Regions from separate parts of the Thioalkalivibrio sp. ALE17 genome, predicted to be linked through region 1. Evidence: predicted binding sites of a transcription regulator. Region 1 holds the regulator's gene; the other holds the start of a gene.
The links. Region 1 encodes sigma-54, which starts transcription at its own class of promoters, with help from an activator protein. Its sites were predicted from a motif close to TGGCANGNTNCNTGCTT; they were not measured.

Region 1 (3,997 bases):
TGGCGATCGCCCTCGGTGTCGTAGTGGCCCTGGCGCACCTGGCGAATCAGGTCCGGCAGCAGCGGCAGCGGGAGGTTGTCCACACAGAAATAGCCCGCGTCCTCCAGGGTGTGCAGGGCCACGGTCTTGCCGGATCCGGACAGACCGCTGACGATCAGCAGGCGCATGGCGGGCTCAGCCCTCCGGGTCCGGGTTAGGGACGGTCGTGGCGGGCACGGCCCGGTGGTAGGGCGGCTCCTCGGCCTCGCCGCTCATCTGCCGGCGCTGGCGGGCGCGCAGGTCATCCCCGGCGATGTAGCCCTGCATGTGCAGCATGTGGTTGCGCACGGCGGCCTCGATCATCACCGCGATGTTGCGACCCGGCGCCACCGGGAGGCTGATCAGCGGGATCCGCAGGCCAAGGATGTCGATCTCGCCGCGGCGGCCGTTCAGCCGGTCGTCGGGGACCGGCGAGGGCTCGCCGTGATCGCGCAGGTCGATGATCAGCCGCAGGTACTTGCCGCCCTTGATCGCGGAGTCGCCGTACATGGCGCGGATGTTCAGGACCCCCAGCCCGCGCACCTCGAGCAGGTCCTGGAGCAGGGCCGGGCAGTGACCGCGCACGATGTCGGGGGCAATACGCGCAAATTCGGGGGCATCGTCGGCGATCAGGCGGTGCCCGCGCGAGATCAGCTCCAGCGCCACCTCGCTCTTGCCGACGCTGGAGGCCCCGCTGATCAGGACACCGATGCCGAGGATCTCCATGAACACGCCATGGCGCACCTCGAAGTGCGCCAGACGCTGCTGCAGGAAGTAGCGCAGCAGCGCGATGATCTCGTGGCTGCTGGTGCTGGAACACAGGATCAGCGGCAGCGCCTCCTGCGGGGCATGGGGCATCTCCGAGAACGGGCAGGTGTCCTCGGCGAAGATCACCGCGGTGGTGCCGGTGCGGGCCATCTCCAGGATCAGGTCGTTGCGCTGGTCGTCGCTGAGGCCGGCGATGTAGCGGGCCTCGAAGTCCCCGATGACCTGGATGCGGTTGGGGCGGATCAGGTTGAGGTGGCCGGCCAGTGGCAGGTCATCCCCGTCCTCGCCGACCAGCTTGCGGTCGGGGGCGGCGTGCTCGCCATGCACGAAGCGCAGATCCAGGCGGTTGCCCATAGCCTGGATCAGGCTCTCCACGTTGATGTCGCGGGCAATCCCGCCTTCGCCCAGTGCCTCGTTCATGAGCAGGGCCGGCGGGGATCGGTGGCGTGGCAGGGTGCGGGGCGCACGGGATCAGCCCTCGCGGAAGCGGCGGACGAGTTCCTGTTCCAGGCTGGCGGCATCGCCGGCCCGGCGCAGGGCGGCAATGGTGTCCGGTTGCGAAAGCCCGCGCGCCAGCTGGGCCAGCAGGTCGAGGTGATCGCTGGTGGCGGCCTCCGGGACCAGCAGGGCGATCAGGATGTCGACCGGCTCGTGGTCCATGGCGTCAAAGTCGACGCCGCTCTCCAGGCGCAGGACGGCCACGCGCGGAGCCTCGAGATCGGCCAGGCGGCCATGGGGGATCGCAACCCCATGGCCCAGGCCGGTGGAGCCCAGCTTTTCGCGCGCGGACAGGGCCTCGAAGATCGCGGTGCTGCCCGGTCCGCCGGCATCACCGCCGCCGGCGAGGAGTTCCGACAGGGCCTCCAGGGCCCGCTTCTGACTGGAGCATTCCGGCTCCAGGCGGATGCGCTCGGCGGTGATCAGCTCGGCAATGGACATGGGTCAGGAGGCCTGCTCGCGGTTGCGCTGGGCGCCCTCGGCCCGGTGATGATCCTTGACCTTTTCCTTGTGCTTGATCAGCTGGCGGTCGACCTTGTCGATCAGCGCGTCGATGGCGGCGTACATGTCCTCGTGGGAGGCCTCGGCGTGGATGTGATTGCCGCTGACCTGGAGATTCGCCTCGGCCTTGTTGAACTGGTTCTGGGTCTTCTCGTGGGTCAGCACGACGTGCACGTCGATGACCTTGTCGAAGTGGCGCTCCAGCTTCGCGAACTTCTCGTTGACGTAGTCGCGCAGGGCGTCGGTGAGGTCCACATGGTGGCCGGTCAGGTTGATCTGCATGGTCGGGACTCCTTGGTTACTTGTGGCCGGTGGGCATGGAGGCCATCTGCCGGCGTTCGCTGGATGAAGGGATGTGCATCGCCTCGCGGTACTTGGCTACGGTGCGACGCGCCACATTGATGCCCCGGTCCGCCAGGATCTGGGCGAGCCGGGCATCGCTGAGCGGCTTGTTCGCGGGTTCGTCGTCGATCAATTCGCGAATCATGGCACGGATGGCGGTGGCGGAACACTCGCCACCGTCGTTGGTGCCGACGTGGCTGGAAAAGAAATACTTGAACTCGAAGACCCCGCGCGGGGTGTGCATGTATTTCTGGGTTGTGACCCGGGAGATGGTCGATTCGTGCATCTCCAGGATCTCGGCGATATCGCGCAGGATCAATGGCTGCATCGCGACCTCGCCGTGTTCCAGGAAGCCCTGCTGGCGATGGACGATCGCCTCGGCGACGCGCAGCAGGGTGTCGTTGCGGCTGTGCAGGCTCTTCAGGAACCAGCGCGCCTCCTGCAGCTGGTCGCGCATGAAGGCGCTGTCGCGGGCATCCGATACCTGGCGCACCATGCCGGCGTAGAGGTCGTTGATACGGATGCGTGGCGCGATCTCCGGGTTCAGCTCCACGCGCCAGCCCTCCGGGGTGTGGCGCACGTAGACATCGGGCACCACGTATTCGGAGGTGGCGGCACTGATCTGCGCGCCCGGCCGCGGGTTCAGGGTGCGGATCAGGTCCAGGGCGCGCGCCAGTTCGTCCGGGTCGCGCACACCCGACTGGCGTTGCAGGGCTTTGTAATCCCGCTTGCCCAGGCTGTCCATGCCGTGTTCCAGGATCGCCCGGGCGGCCTCGCGGGCGGGGGCGTCCGGGGCCAGTTCGCGCAGCTGGATCTCCAGGCATTCGCGCAGGTCGCGCGCGCCCACGCCCAGCGGGTCGCATTGCTGGATCCAGTGCAGGACCGCCTCGACCTCGTCCACGCCGACGGGTTCGTCCTCGCCGCGGCTGATGGTCTCGGCCAGGGTCTCGAGGTCGCCTTCGAGATAGCCATCGGGGCTGATCGCGTCGATCAGGGCCGCGCCGATGCGCTGGTCGCGCGGGGTCAGGTGGCTCAGGTGCAGCTGCCACAGCAGGTGGTCCTGCAGGCCCTCGCCGTCATCGTCACTGGTGTTCTCCAGTGGGTCGCGGTCATCCACGCCCTTGGGGGCGGGCGGCGGTTCGTAGATGTCGTCCCAGCGGCTGTCGGTGGTGAGCTCCTCGGGAATCACGTCATCGCTGGTGGTAGTGGCCTCCATGCGGTCGCCTTCCACCACCTCGCCCTCCGCGTCCAGGCGCTCGGTCGCGGCCATCTCGTCCTCGTCCTCCACCTGCTCCAGCATCGGGTTGCTCTCCAGCGCCTGCTGGATCTCCACCTGTAGTTCGAGCGTGGACAGCTGCAACAGGCGAATGGCCTGCTGCAGTTGCGGGGTCATGGTGAGCGTCTGACCCAGCTGAAGATTCAGGCCGGGTTTCAGCATTGGCTATGCGGGGCGCGGGTGACCATAAGAGCGATCTTAAATCGTGCCTCGTGGTTTGTGCACCGGCGCGGGTTGTGCGCGTGCCGGCATCACAGGCGGAAATTCTCGCCGAGATAGACCTGGCGCACCTGGGGGTCGGCCAGTAGCTCGTCGGGTGTCCCGGCGGCCAGCAGGCGCCCCTCGCTCAGAATATAGGCCCTGTGGCAGATCCCGAGGGTCTCGCGCACGTTGTGATCGGAGATCAGAACCCCGATGCCGCGCGCTGCAAGGTGGCGAATTACATCCTGGATATCGCCCACCGAGATCGGGTCCACCCCGGCAAAGGGCTCGTCCAGGCAGATGAATTGCGGGTCACCGGCCAGGGCCCGCGCAATCTCGGCGCGCCGACGTTCGCCGCCGGACAGCGCGATCCCGGGGCTGTGGCGCACGGTC
Region 2 (3,997 bases), on a different contig from region 1:
GGCTCCCAACGGAGACCTTGTCGCGGATATTGGCCCAGGAAGCCTCCTTGGCCACATGGACGTCGAGACCGTGGCGCGCGAAATACCCCTTCTCCTGGGCAACGACCAGCGGGGCACAGTCGGTCAGGGGGATAAATCCGAACTCCAGGCTGGTCTTTTCCAGCCCTTCGGATCCCCCGGCATAGGCCGCCGCCCGGAAAAAGTCCGGATGCATCCCCAAGGCGGCGCCACCTGCCAGAACGCCGCCGGCCTGAAGGAAGCGCCGGCGCGACAGGCCGGCGGTCTTTTTCGTGTCATTCGTGTGATCGGTCATTGCGGGTTCACTCCCCTTGTCAGCAAACACATCCCAAAAACGAAAAAAGGCGCCGCATCAGCCCGGCCGCGTTTGCAGCCGGGTGATGGACGCCTTTGTCCAGTCCCATCGGAGGCCCGGTCACCGGGTCTCCCTGTTGTCAGGCGACGAACCGCCGTTGGCTCGTCTTACCGATACTCCTGCAGGAGGTGTGCCAATTCGCCGTTACGAATCGACCCCGCGAGGCACAATCGCGCCATGGCACGGGAAAATCGGATGGTTTCGAACATCGGGTCGAACGTTTGCGGGAAGCCCGAAGTCCCGAAGCCGATCCCGGAGGCACCAACCTGGGGCGCGCTGGCGGTGCAGATGAACCGGGCTGGTGCACTACCTGTAGGAGCCGCCCTGGCGGCGAAGCCCCTGCCAGTGTCCGCCACGGGCAGGGGCTTCGCGGGCAAGCCCGCTCCCACAGGGGCACCCCCACCGGCATCCCTTTCCCAAGGCTGGCTACAGGCCGCCCTTGCCCAGCAGATCGGACATCGCGACGGTCGCCTCGGCGACCTCGGCCAGGCGCCGGTTCTGGTTCATCGCCGTCTGGCGCAGGAGCTTGTAGGCCTGATCCTCGCTGAGGCCACGGTGCTGGATCAGCAGGGCCTTGGCACGCTCGATGGTCTTGCGCTCGGCCAGGGCCTGGCGTGCCGCATGCAGCTCGTCCTCCACCGACTGCAGCCGGGCCGCCTGGCGCTGCACCAGGTCCATCACCGAGTGTCCGACGATCGGTACGTTGAGTGCGGCATCGCCCTCCTCCTGCGAGGGCTCCAGCCCCTCCGGCGCGCCGAAGAACACCGCATACGGCACGCTGTCGCGCAGTTCCGACTCGGCGAGTTGCGCAACCCGGTCACGCACCGCGCCGAGGTCCGCGCGATCCGCCGTGATGCGTGCCGAGCAGCACTCGTTCAGGTGCATCTCCAGCAGATCCTCGATCTCCTTCATCGCGTCGATGCGCGCGGTGGTACAGGCAAACCATTCCTCGGCCCGGGCGGGGTCGTGGTGCCCGGAGGCCTCGGTACAGGCCCGACGGCGAAGGCGCTCGATGTCCGCCGCGAAGGCCGCCGTCTGCAGTTCGCGCCAGGCGGCACAGGCCGCCGGTGCCGCGAACTCGGAGAAGATACGGAACGCCCGTTCCTGGGCATCGATCCGATGGACCAGCGCCTGGCGCAGTTCGGGCTCGAAGTTCGCGGCGCCAAACCCGGCGGCCCCGATCGCGCGCTCCTGCCCTGCCAGTTCCTTGCCCTGCATGAAGTTCAGCAGGGCCACCAGGGCCCGCGAGACCTCGGGATCGGTCGCCGAATCCGCAGCCTCGAACACCAGGGCCATCAGGGCGCGAATCAGCTCGCTGAAGCCGCGAGTCGAGTCCATCGGGCTCAGGGTCAGCTCCAGGACCTCCTCGCGCAGGCTGCCCAGGCCGGACAGGCCATGCAGCGCCAGCGCCATGCGCCCCAGCAGCCGGCTACGGCCATGGGCGCAGGCGTCCGGGGCCAACCAGCCATCCAGGTGCTCGCGGAACGCGGCCGCGGCGGCGTCCGATTCGGCCCGGTACTGCTCCAGTTCGCGGGTATAGCGCTGGCCGCCGGACCCGATCCAGAGGCTGGAGGCCCCGCGCTCGCGCTGCAGGGCATGCACCAGCGCGCGGATGCGCCCGACCAGCTGCACCGCCTCCAGCAGGCGCTCCAGGCTCACCACCTCGCACTTGCGCGAGGCGACCAGGAAATCGCCAATGGACTCTTCGAGGGAAAAACTCGGGGGTGTGTTCTGGGTCATGCTCGTCGTCCGTGAATCACTCCCGGAACAAACAAGCATGCAATGTGCCAGTTCGACCGACTGACAGCGGGGGTACAAACAAAAACGGGCGGGGCATCACGCCCCGCCCGCGGAACGGCCCGGCCGATCAGAAGCTCATGGAGCGGTCGAACTCGGCGACGGCCTGGACGTAGTGGCCCATGCCGGCCATCTCGGCGTTCGGCAGGAAGTTGTGCTCGCCGACGTCGCGACCCTTGGCGCAGGCCTCGCAGGCCCAGAACGGAACGCCTTCACTCACCAGCGAATCCACGATGTCCTTCATTGCCGGCATGTTGTGGCCGACGATCTTGTCGTACACGTTGCGGTTGGCGATGTTCACGGCCTCGCCCTGCAGCCAGACGGTCACATCGTGGCCCTGCTGCTTGGCCACATTGGCGGCGATCATGCCAAGCGTGGCGCGGGTCGGGTCGTCGGTACCGGCGGTGACGGCAACAATAAAGCGCATGGGAATCTCCCGGGGTTGAAAAGGTGCGAAAACGGTAGCGGCCGGCAAGCGGCGCGTCGATTTCCCACAAGCCAGGGAGAAACAATCGGCTCAGGGGGCGCCCTTCGTGGTGAGACTGTTGCGATAGAGCTTGAACGCCATCAACAGCCAGGGCACGGCATGGACGACCAGGTCGAGCACGTCGAGTGGCCGGGTCAGCTCCCCGGCAAACAGCCAGCGCAGTTTCTCTGCGACATGCGGCTCGGGGATCCAGGGGGCCAGGCCGACGGTCGCAACCAGCAGTGCGAACAGCCAAAGGGGGGCCCGATCGACCCAGTAAAGGAAGCGTTTCATCGCGCGCATGCTACCCAAGCCTCGTCAGCGGCGCAGCCCGGAGCCGCGATCGTCCTTGCCCGCGCGGACCGGGATGACTAGAATCCGTCCAGCTTCAGGGGAGTAGCGACTCGGGTGGCCTGGCCTCACCGGGGTCTGCATCAACAGATTCGGTTCTCCGTTCGGAGGCCCGTGGTGCAGACAGCCCCGCCGCCGATGCGGCACCGGGCCCCGCGAGACCTGTGGCATTGCGCCAGCATCCGTGGCCGGGTGGATGGTGCGATGTCACTTGTCTTGCCCATCCACCCGGCCCGGAAGACCGTCATGGAAGCCCTGCTCGTCTCCACCGTCATCGTCGCCATCGCCGAGATGGGCGACAAGACCCAGCTCCTCGCCCTGTTCCTGATCTGCCGTTACCAGCAGACCTGGCCCATCATCTGGGGCATCGTGGTGGCCACGCTGGCCAATCACTTTCTCGCCGCGCTGGCGGGCGTCTGGATCGGCGCCAGCATCCCGGACGAATGGCTGCGCTGGGGGCTCGGGATCGGGTTCATCGTCATGGCCGCGTGGGTGCTGGTCCCGGATGGCGAGGACGAGCTGCCGGCCGCCTCGAAGCACGGCGTGTTCTGGACCACCACGGTGCTGTTCTTCCTGGTCGAGATGGGCGACAAGACCCAGGTCGCCACTGGCGCGCTGGCCGCGACCTTCGACAGCCTGATCCTGGTCGTGATCGGCTCGACCATCGGCATGGTGCTCGCGAATGCCCCGGTGGTGTGGCTGGGCCAGCGCTTCGCCTGCCACCTGCCCCTGCGGCTGTTACGCGCGCTCGCCGCCCTGCTGTTCCTCGCCCTGGGCATCGGGGTCCTGCTCGCCTGGGTCTGAGGAAGATACTGAGGTCAGCGGCGCCTCGGTGTGCAGTGTCTTCTGGCCCAGCCAGATGCGGCGCACCAGACGCGGCAGCAACAACAGAAGCGCCAGCACCGCGAGCAGGGCCAGCCCCAGCTGGACCCCGCTGTCGGCGCCACTGGCCATCTCCCGGGTGGCGTGCCCCAGCCAGGCATAGGCGAACAGGCTGGGGATCAGGGCGA

Region 2: a site for sigma-54 is predicted at 2,147-2,163, ahead of H609_RS0108670 (nitrate regulatory protein). Genes of this name have one in related genera too.

What each region holds. Positions count from the first base shown of each region.
Region 1 is NZ_AUDT01000003.1:90,672-94,668, forward strand. It holds gene rapZ (RNase adapter RapZ) at 1-167, opposite strand, end outside; gene hprK (HPr(Ser) kinase/phosphatase) at 175-1,206, opposite strand; gene H609_RS0103640 (PTS sugar transporter subunit IIA) at 1,258-1,725, opposite strand; gene hpf (ribosome hibernation-promoting factor, HPF/YfiA family) at 1,729-2,067, opposite strand; gene H609_RS0103650 (RNA polymerase factor sigma-54) at 2,084-3,565, opposite strand; gene lptB (LPS export ABC transporter ATP-binding protein) at 3,655-3,997, opposite strand, start outside.
Region 2 is NZ_AUDT01000012.1:46,694-50,690, reverse strand. It holds gene H609_RS0108680 (CmpA/NrtA family ABC transporter substrate-binding protein) at 1-313, opposite strand, end outside; gene H609_RS0108670 (nitrate regulatory protein) at 800-2,113, opposite strand; gene H609_RS0108665 (DsrE family protein) at 2,241-2,597, opposite strand; gene H609_RS0108660 (hypothetical protein) at 2,688-2,930, opposite strand; gene H609_RS0108655 (TMEM165/GDT1 family protein) at 3,234-3,791, shown strand; gene H609_RS0108650 (TVP38/TMEM64 family protein) at 3,726-3,997, opposite strand, start outside.